2 regions of the Proteiniborus sp. genome follow, and region 2 is predicted to be linked to the other one. Evidence: predicted binding sites of a transcription regulator. Region 2 holds the regulator's gene; the other holds the start of a gene.
The links. The regulator HrcA, encoded in region 2, represses chaperone genes, less so after heat shock. The targets are predictions, from matches to a motif close to TGTTAGCACTCNNNNNNNNNGAGTGCTAACA.

Region 1 (4,361 bases), on a different contig from region 2:
CTGGTAAATCAGTTACTACAGCTTCTGTAGTAAGAATCATAGCAGCTATTGATGCAGCATTTTGAAGAGCTGATCTTGTTACTTTTGCTGGATCTACTATACCAGATTCAATCATGTTTATATACTGCTCATTTAATGCGTCGAATCCAACGCCTTTTTCACTTGCTTTTACCTTTTCAACTATGATTGAGCCTTCTAATCCCGCATTTGCTGCAATTTGTCTAACCGGCTCTTCTAAAGCTCTTACTATTATATTAACTCCTGTCTTTTCATCTCCGGTAGTTGTATTTAATAATTCTTTAACTGCTGGTATAACATTGATTAATGCAACTCCACCACCTGATACTATACCTTCTTCTACTGCAGCTCTAGTAGCAGCTAATGCATCTTCAATTCTAAGCTTTCTTTCTTTTAATTCTGTTTCTGTTGCTGCTCCAACTTGGATAACTGCAACTCCACCAGATAATTTAGCAAGTCTTTCTTGTAGTTTTTCTTTATCAAATTCTGAAGTAGTTTCTTCTATTTGTGATTTTAATTGTCTTACTCTATCTTTAATAGCCTGCCCATCTCCAGCACCATTTACTATTGTAGTGTTTTCTTTATCGACTTTTACAGTTTGAGCTCTTCCTAACATGTCTAATGTAGCTTCTTTTAAGTCATATCCTAATTCTTCTGATATAACTTCTCCGCCTGTTAGAATAGCTATATCTCTTAACATGTCTTTTCTTCTATCTCCAAATCCTGGTGCTTTAACAGCTACACATGTAAATGTTCCTCTTAGTTTGTTAACTACTAATGTAGCTAAAGCTTCTCCTTCAACATCTTCAGCAATGATTAATAATTGTTTTCCTTGTTGAACTATTTGCTCTAATATTGGTAGAATTTCTTGAATATTAGTTATTTTCTTGTCAGTAATTAAAATATATGGGTTTTCTAATACTGCTTCCATTTTATCTGTATCAGTTACCATGTATGCTGATAAATATCCTCTATCAAATTGCATACCTTCAACTACATCAAGAGTAGTTCCCATTGATCTTGATTCTTCAACTGTAATAACTCCTTCTTTACCAACCTTATCCATAGCTTCTGCAATTAAGCTTCCTATTTCATCATCACCAGCAGATATAGATGCAACTTGAGCTATTGACTCTTTACTTTCTATTGGTTTAGAAAGTGTCTTTATTTCATCTACAGCAACGTCTACTGCTTTATGTATACCTCTTTTAACAATCATTGGGTTAGCACCAGCAGCAACGTTTTTTAATCCTTCTCTAATAATTGCTTGAGCTAATATTGTAGCTGTAGTAGTACCATCTCCAGCAACATCATTAGTTTTTGTCGCTACTTCTTTTACTAATTGAGCTCCCATATTTTCATATTTATCTTCAAGTTCTATTTCACGAGCTATAGTAACACCATCGTTTGTGATTAGTGGTGAACCAAATTTCTTATCTAGAACAACATTTCTCCCCTTTGGTCCTAAAGTTACTTTAACTGTATCTGCTAATTTGTTTATACCTTTTTCCATAGCACGACGTGCTTCTTCACTAAATCTAATATCTTTAGCCATTATATTCACACTCCTAAATTTTATTGAATCCATCATTAATAAACACTCGAGATTAAAATAAATATTTAGTGAACATTTGCAGAACATGACTATAATTCTTAGCAAATGTAGATGAAAAATACGTTAAGAAATTCGTATGTTTGAACGTAGTGAGTTTACGAATTTTAGTATTTTTTATTGGAATGAGCTTTAGAATTATTCATGTTCGAAACCGTGAACGTATATTTATTTTAATCTACTTCTACTCAACTACAGCTAATATGTCAGCCAATTTTACTATAGTGTATTCTACATCATCTACTTTAACTTCAGTTCCTGAATATTTAGAGAATATTACTCTGTCTCCAACTTTTATTTCATCTTTTTTCTTTTCATCTCCTGTTATTCCAGCACCTACTGCAATAACTTCAGCTATTTGTGGTTGTTCTTTAGCTGAACCTGGAAGTACTATACCGCTTTTAGTTTTTTCTTCAACTTCTACCTTTTTAATAACAACTCTGTCTCCTAATGGCTTAATATTCATGTTTGACCCTCCCTGTTTATTTTAATTTTATCTTTTTCTTTTTTATTTATTAGCACTCTCTATCGTTGAGTGCTAATTCTTACAACATATATGTTATCTAAAGCATTTTATAGAATCAAATGCCATTTTAGACTATAATTTCGGTTTTACCGTCATTATTCCATTTTATAATAATTTTTCTTCGTTTCTTACTTGATATTGCGATATATCTTTGCTTTTCATAATTCTATAAAAAATAGATGAAAAATCTCTATACACACCTAGTTATATTATTAAAATCTCAGTAAAAATGGAACAATTTCAATGGAAATTACAAAATATATAATAGGTATAAATATAGCTGGCAGCATATTTCCTATTTTTATCTTTTTCAACTCTAAAAGGTTAATGCCTATACCTATAATTAAAACGCCACCAACAGCAGACATCTCCGTTATTGCTGGTTCTGTTAAAAACCTTTTCCAATTCTCAATTCTCAATTATTTTTTCCAATACCTAATTCTCTTGCGTAATAAAATAAGTATTGCTGAGCATATCCTGCATATTCTCCAAATTTACCTTGGGCATATTCCTGTATTTCTTTTAGATTAGTATCCTTTTTTAAGTAAAAATGCTCCATAACCCTTTTTACCCAAACATCTATTGGAAAGGCATCAGGCTTATTCATTGAAAATAACATAATACAATCAGAAACCTTAGGGCCTACTCCTGTAAATCTTATTAGCTCTTTTCTAGCATCTTCTGTAGAAAGATTTTTAATCCTATATATATCTATTTGCTTACTGGATACTATAGTTGCAGCATTTATTATGTATTTTGCTCTAAAAGATGTCTTACAGTCCTTTAACTCTTCAAGAGATAGTTTATCTAAAACATTTGCTTCTGGAAAACTAAAATGCTTCCTTCCGTTGTATTCACCAATATACTCCCCATATCTTTCACTTAGCATATTTATTGATCTTTTAATCATAGGAATGCTATTTCTCGCTGATAATATAAAAGATATAAGTATTTCCCACACATCCTGATTCAATATCCTTATTCCATGTCCAAACTCTATAGCCTCCTTTAATATTGAATCACTGGATAATTTGTTTTTTATTTCTGTATAATCCTTCTTCAAATCAAAATAATCTGCCCATATGTTATTGAAGTCATCTAAGTTGGTATTAGAAAGAACTATATCTTCACCATCTCTTCTAACGTTTAGAATCCTTCCATATGCTACACCAGTATAGCTTCCATCCGCTTCTTCATCCCATCTAAAACATTGCCCACATTCAAAAATATGTTTAGGCTCAAAGTCTTTTAAATCTTTTATTATTATCTTATCCTTTTCCTCAAAAATTCTATGTTTCATAAATATCGTCCTCCATGGCCAGATATTCAATTTGCTTTATTTTAATAATATAACCAAAAACAATATACCATAACCTTTATTTTACCCTATAAATACAGAAAAAAGCAAACTAAACGTTACAAATTGTTTGCTCAACAAAATTAACCATAGAACTATTTAGTTCTATGGTTAATTATCTAGGAATGTAAGGAATGTTCGTATACAGTTTAATATTTAGTTATTAAATCTACATTACGAATATTTTAAATAAATATTTTTTATCTTAAGCCGTCTTCACATTTAGCTTCTTCTTTTTTAAGTCCGCCTACTCTTGGATGTGGTCTTCCACAGTTTGTAACTGATAGGATTAGAACTATTTCATTGTCTCTTGGTGCATCTGGAACTCTTACTTCCATTGCATCAAAGTGAGTTCTAACAAATGCTGCATCTTTAAAGTGTAGTGGTACATCTATTGAACAACCTGGATATCCCATTTTTTTAGCTGAAGGAATAATAGCTTTTCCTCCTCCAAGTCCTTCTCTAAATGGCTTTCCTAGTGATGGGTGAAGTAGTGCTGCTGCATGCTCAAGCTCACCATTTCCACCAACTATTGCTGCTTTACCATAGCTTTCTGCTTCGCTTTTATCAATACCTGCTGCATTTAATGCTCTTTCAACTAAGTCTGGTGCTATTGATGATGCCCAATCTGATAATGGTGAAAGATCTTCAACATATTTTCCTGCATAAGGATTTTCAAACACTACTGCTATTGACACTCTTTTATGGCTTCCTTCTACTTCTTTTCCGCCATCTGCTTTGATTTCTTCTACAAAAGTATAATATTTTCTTATTTTAATATCCATTTGTAAAGCCTCCTATTATATTATTAGTTTTATTTATAAATGTATAGATTCTACACTTAAGTC
Region 2 (4,361 bases):
GTCTGGGTTAACACCTTTGTGAGGCTCTTTTCCTGTTAAGTTTTTTACCGCTTGTTGTACTGCAGGAATTCTCGTAGAGCCACCTACAAGAATAACTTTATCAATATCTGATGGAGATAAGCCTGCATCTTTTAAAGCTTTTCTTGTTGGCTCCATTGACCTTTCTACAAGATGAGCAGTAAGTTCATCAAACTTAGCTCTTGTTAAGTCCATTGTTAAATGTAATGGGCCTGCTTGAGTAGCAGTAATAAATGGTAAATTTATGTTAGTTGTCATTACACTTGAAAGCTCTTTTTTAGCTTTTTCTGCAGCTTCTTTCAATCTTTGAAGAGACATTTTATCGTTTCTTAAGTCTACTGCATTTTCTTTTTTAAATTGCTCTGCCATGTAGTCAATAATTACTTGGTCGAAATCATCTCCCCCAAGATGATTATCTCCACTAGTTGCTATAACCTCAAACACTCCATCTCCTAGTTCAAGTACTGATACGTCAAAAGTTCCTCCACCTAAGTCAAATACCATTATTTTATGATGTTCTTCATCTTTATCCATACCGTATGCCAAAGACGCTGCAGTAGGTTCATTAATTATTCTTCTTACATTTAATCCTGCTATCCTACCAGCATCCTTTGTAGCCTGTCTTTGGCTGTCTGAGAAATATGCAGGAACAGTAATAACTGCATCTGTAATAGTCTCACCTAAATAGTTTTCTGCATCAGTTTTAAGCTTCTGGAGTATCATTGCTGAAATATCTTGAGGAGTATACTGTTTCCCATCTATTAGTGTATTATGGTCTTTACCCATATATCTTTTAATTGAAGCAATTGTTCTATCTGGGTTTGTAACTGCTTGCCTTTTTGCTGTTTCTCCAACAAGTCTTTCTCCATCTTTTGTAAATGCAACTATAGATGGTGTAGTTCTATTTCCTTCAACATTGGCAATAACAACTGGTTCTCCACCTTCCATTACTGCCACACAAGAGTTTGTTGTTCCTAAGTCAATTCCAATTATTTTTGACATATTTATTCCTCCTTATGTAGTACAAAATTATTTTGAAACCTTAACCATACTAGGTCTTATAACTTTTTCTTTAATTTTATAGCCCTTTAGAAAAACTTCTGTAACCACATTTTCTTCATAGTTCTCATTTTCCTCTTGAGCAACTGCGTGATGATAGTTTGGATCAAAGTTTTCTCCTAATGCATTTATTTCTTCTAAACCATTAGATTTAAGGGATTCCATTAATTGTTTGTATACCATCTCTACTCCTTTATATAAATTCTCTACAGTAGATTCTTCAATATCTACTTTAAGTGCTCTATCAAAATTGTCTATAACAGGAAGCAAAGATGTAATTAGTTCTTGTGTTGCATATTGAAATATGCTTTCTCTTTCTTTTTCTGTTCTCTTTTTGAAGTTGTTAAAATCAGCTTGAAGTCTCATATACCTATTTGAAAGTTCTTCATGCTCAGTAGCTGTCTTGTTATATTTTTCTAACAAATCGCTAACATTAATTTCTTTATCATTCTCATTTTCTTCAATAGTGGCTTCTAGATTACTATCAGCGTCTCCATTCTCTAAGCTACGCTCAACAAAATCTTCTTTTGCCGTTTTTTCCATTTTCTAGCCCTCCATTCAAAGATATTATTGTATTGTGCATCATTTTGACAATTTCACACTTTATCATTGTATGACTTGTGTCTTTAGCTCTATTCTATAAAATTTTTCTTAATTATTTCATTCAAATCTAAAGATAACGACCTGACCACACTTATTACATTAGAATAATCCATCCTCGTTGGTCCTATAACACCTATTTTCCCTATAGTTCTTCCATTTAAGCTATATGTGGCAGTTATTACACTACAATTTTTTATTTCTTCGTAGACGTTCTCATTGCCAATTGTAATCTCAATATCATTTTGTCCTTCACCAAGCATCATTTCTAGAATATAAGGCTTATTTTCAATAAAAGAAATAAAATCTCTAGCTTTTTCCACATCATTATACTCTGGAAAGTTAAAAATTTTAGTTACACCATCTAAAAAGATTCCAATTTCAGCAGTATCGTTTAATGTATTCATTAAAATTGGGATAATGTCTAAAATTGACTTTTTGAACTCATACATTTCTTTTATTAGATTATCTAATATTTCTGGGGCAATTTCTCCAATGTTGCAATCCTTTAGTTTGTCATTTAAATAATTGGATATTATATTAAGATGATCAGATGAAATACCAGAGTCAGTTCTCAAAACAGTATTTTTAACTATTCCAGAATCAGTTACAATAACCATCAATATTTTAGTCTCATCTATAGGAACTAATTGAATATGTTTTAACTGACTTTTTTTTATTTGTGGGGCAATGGCAAGAGAAGTATAGTTTGTTACCTTTGATAGAATTTTAGCAGCATTATAAATAAGCTGATCAACTTCTCCTATTTCCTCTATAAGCTTACTTTTTAAATCATGTCTTAATATAAAATCTAAATCTGTTGATTGCAACAGTCTATTTACATATAGTCTATATCCTTTATCAGAAGGTATCCTACCTGCTGAAGTATGAGGCTGAACTAAGTAGCCTAGCTCTTCTAAGTCAGACATTTCATTTCTGATAGTGGCAGGACTAACGCCTAAATCAAACCTTTTTGAAATAGTTCTAGAGCCTATAGGTTCAGCACTAGTTATATAGCTTTGTATAATTGCCTGCAAAATTTTAAGTTTTCTATCGTCAAGCATCATACATGATCACATCCTATTTTATTATTAGCACTCTTGGTTGTTGAGTGCTAATCTCATGATTTTAAGTTATCATTGTTACATTAAATTGTCAATACCTTTTTGCATATTTTATTTATGGAAGAATTTCCATAAAAACTATATTACATAAATCTAAACCTTTAAGTGTTAGCTTAATATTTCCTTTGCTTTCCTCTAATAAACCTTCTTTTATAAATTTATTTATAGTTTTTCCATAGACTTCTTTTATATTAATGTTGAATTTGTCTTCAAAGCTTTTAAAGTTAATCCCTTCAATTAATCTAAGACCTAATATTAAATATTCTGCCATTTCCATATCTTTTTCTATAAATTCTTTTTCTTCTATAGCTAGTCTTTTATTAGATACTTGTTCAAAATAGAAGTTCATATTCTCTGTATTGCCATATCTATTGCTTTTAAAATATGAATGAGCAGACAATCCTAATCCTATATAGGGTTCACATTTCCAATAGATTATGTTGTGCTTACTTTCCCATCCTTTTTTAGCAAAATTAGATATTTCATAATGGCAATATCCTTTTTTCATTAGTAAATTTATTCCTTCGTGATACATGTCCCTTTCAATATCTTCGTCAGGCAGAGCTAACTGATTATTAATGTATTTATCATAAAAAAAGGTACCTTCCTCTAACTTCAGACTGTAATAAGATATGTGCTCTGGTTGTAATTCCGTGGCTAATTCTAATGTTCTTATTGAGTCTTCTAAAGTTTGTTCTGGAAGATTAAACATCAAATCAAAGCTAACATTATTAAATTCATATTTTCTTATAAGCTTGTAGGTATGAATAAAATCTTCTACTGTGTGTATTCTTCCAATTTTTTTTAACATTGCATCATTCATTGATTGAACACCAACGCTAATTCTGTTTATTCCTGCAATTTTATATATTTGTAACTTATTTTGGTCTAATGTTTTTGGGTTTGCTTCAATAGTAACTTCTTTTACTCTATCAGCATTTAATTTTTTGTGTATATATTCCATTATTTCATAGACATATTTCCCATCTATTACTGTTGGTGTACCTCCACCAATAAAAATTGTTCCTACATTATAATCTTTTAACTCTTCTTCATACATATCTATTTCCTTCTTTATAAAAGAAATGTACTTGTCTGCATTATCTAGTGTCCCAGGAAAAGAACAAAAATCACAATAATAGCACTTACTCTGGCAAAAAGGAATATGGATATATATTCCAATGTCTTTCATTAGAAACACTCCTTTATATATTTAAAAGCTAAGGAACTTTTCCTTAGCTTCACACCATTATAATCATAAAATAATATATATTAATCGAACACTTGCAGGACGAGACTATGACTGTTATAGAGTATAGATAAAATCTATTTTAGCTCCGTGTGTTTCTATTGTTATTATTCATTACTTTTCATCATATTTTAATACAGCTAAGAAAGCTTCTTGTGGCACTTCTACATTGCCAATTTGTCTCATTCTCTTCTTTCCTTCTTTTTGTTTCTCTAATAATTTCTTCTTTCTAGAAATATCTCCACCATAGCATTTTGCTAATACATCTTTTCTAAGTGCCTTTACAGTTTCTCTTGCAATGATTTTTGAGC

Region 1: ABV008_RS08205 (co-chaperone GroES) is a predicted target of HrcA. The motif match lies at 2,144-2,174, and genes of this name have one in related genera.

What each region holds. Positions count from the first base shown of each region.
Region 1 covers NZ_JAWRHZ010000041.1:41,893-46,253, reverse strand. The annotation lists gene groL (chaperonin GroEL) at 1-1,573, opposite strand, end outside; gene ABV008_RS08205 (co-chaperone GroES) at 1,815-2,096, opposite strand; gene ABV008_RS08200 (DUF554 family protein) at 2,369-2,575, opposite strand; gene ABV008_RS08195 (DNA-3-methyladenine glycosylase family protein) at 2,572-3,456, opposite strand; gene ABV008_RS08190 (amino acid synthesis family protein) at 3,714-4,298, opposite strand; gene ABV008_RS08185 (UPF0280 family protein) at 4,332-4,361, opposite strand, start outside.
Region 2 covers NZ_JAWRHZ010000055.1:9,295-13,655, reverse strand. The annotation lists gene dnaK (molecular chaperone DnaK) at 1-1,020, opposite strand, end outside; gene grpE (nucleotide exchange factor GrpE) at 1,048-1,620, opposite strand; gene hrcA (heat-inducible transcriptional repressor HrcA) at 1,710-2,744, opposite strand; gene hemW (radical SAM family heme chaperone HemW) at 2,857-3,993, opposite strand; gene lepA (translation elongation factor 4) at 4,165-4,361, opposite strand, start outside.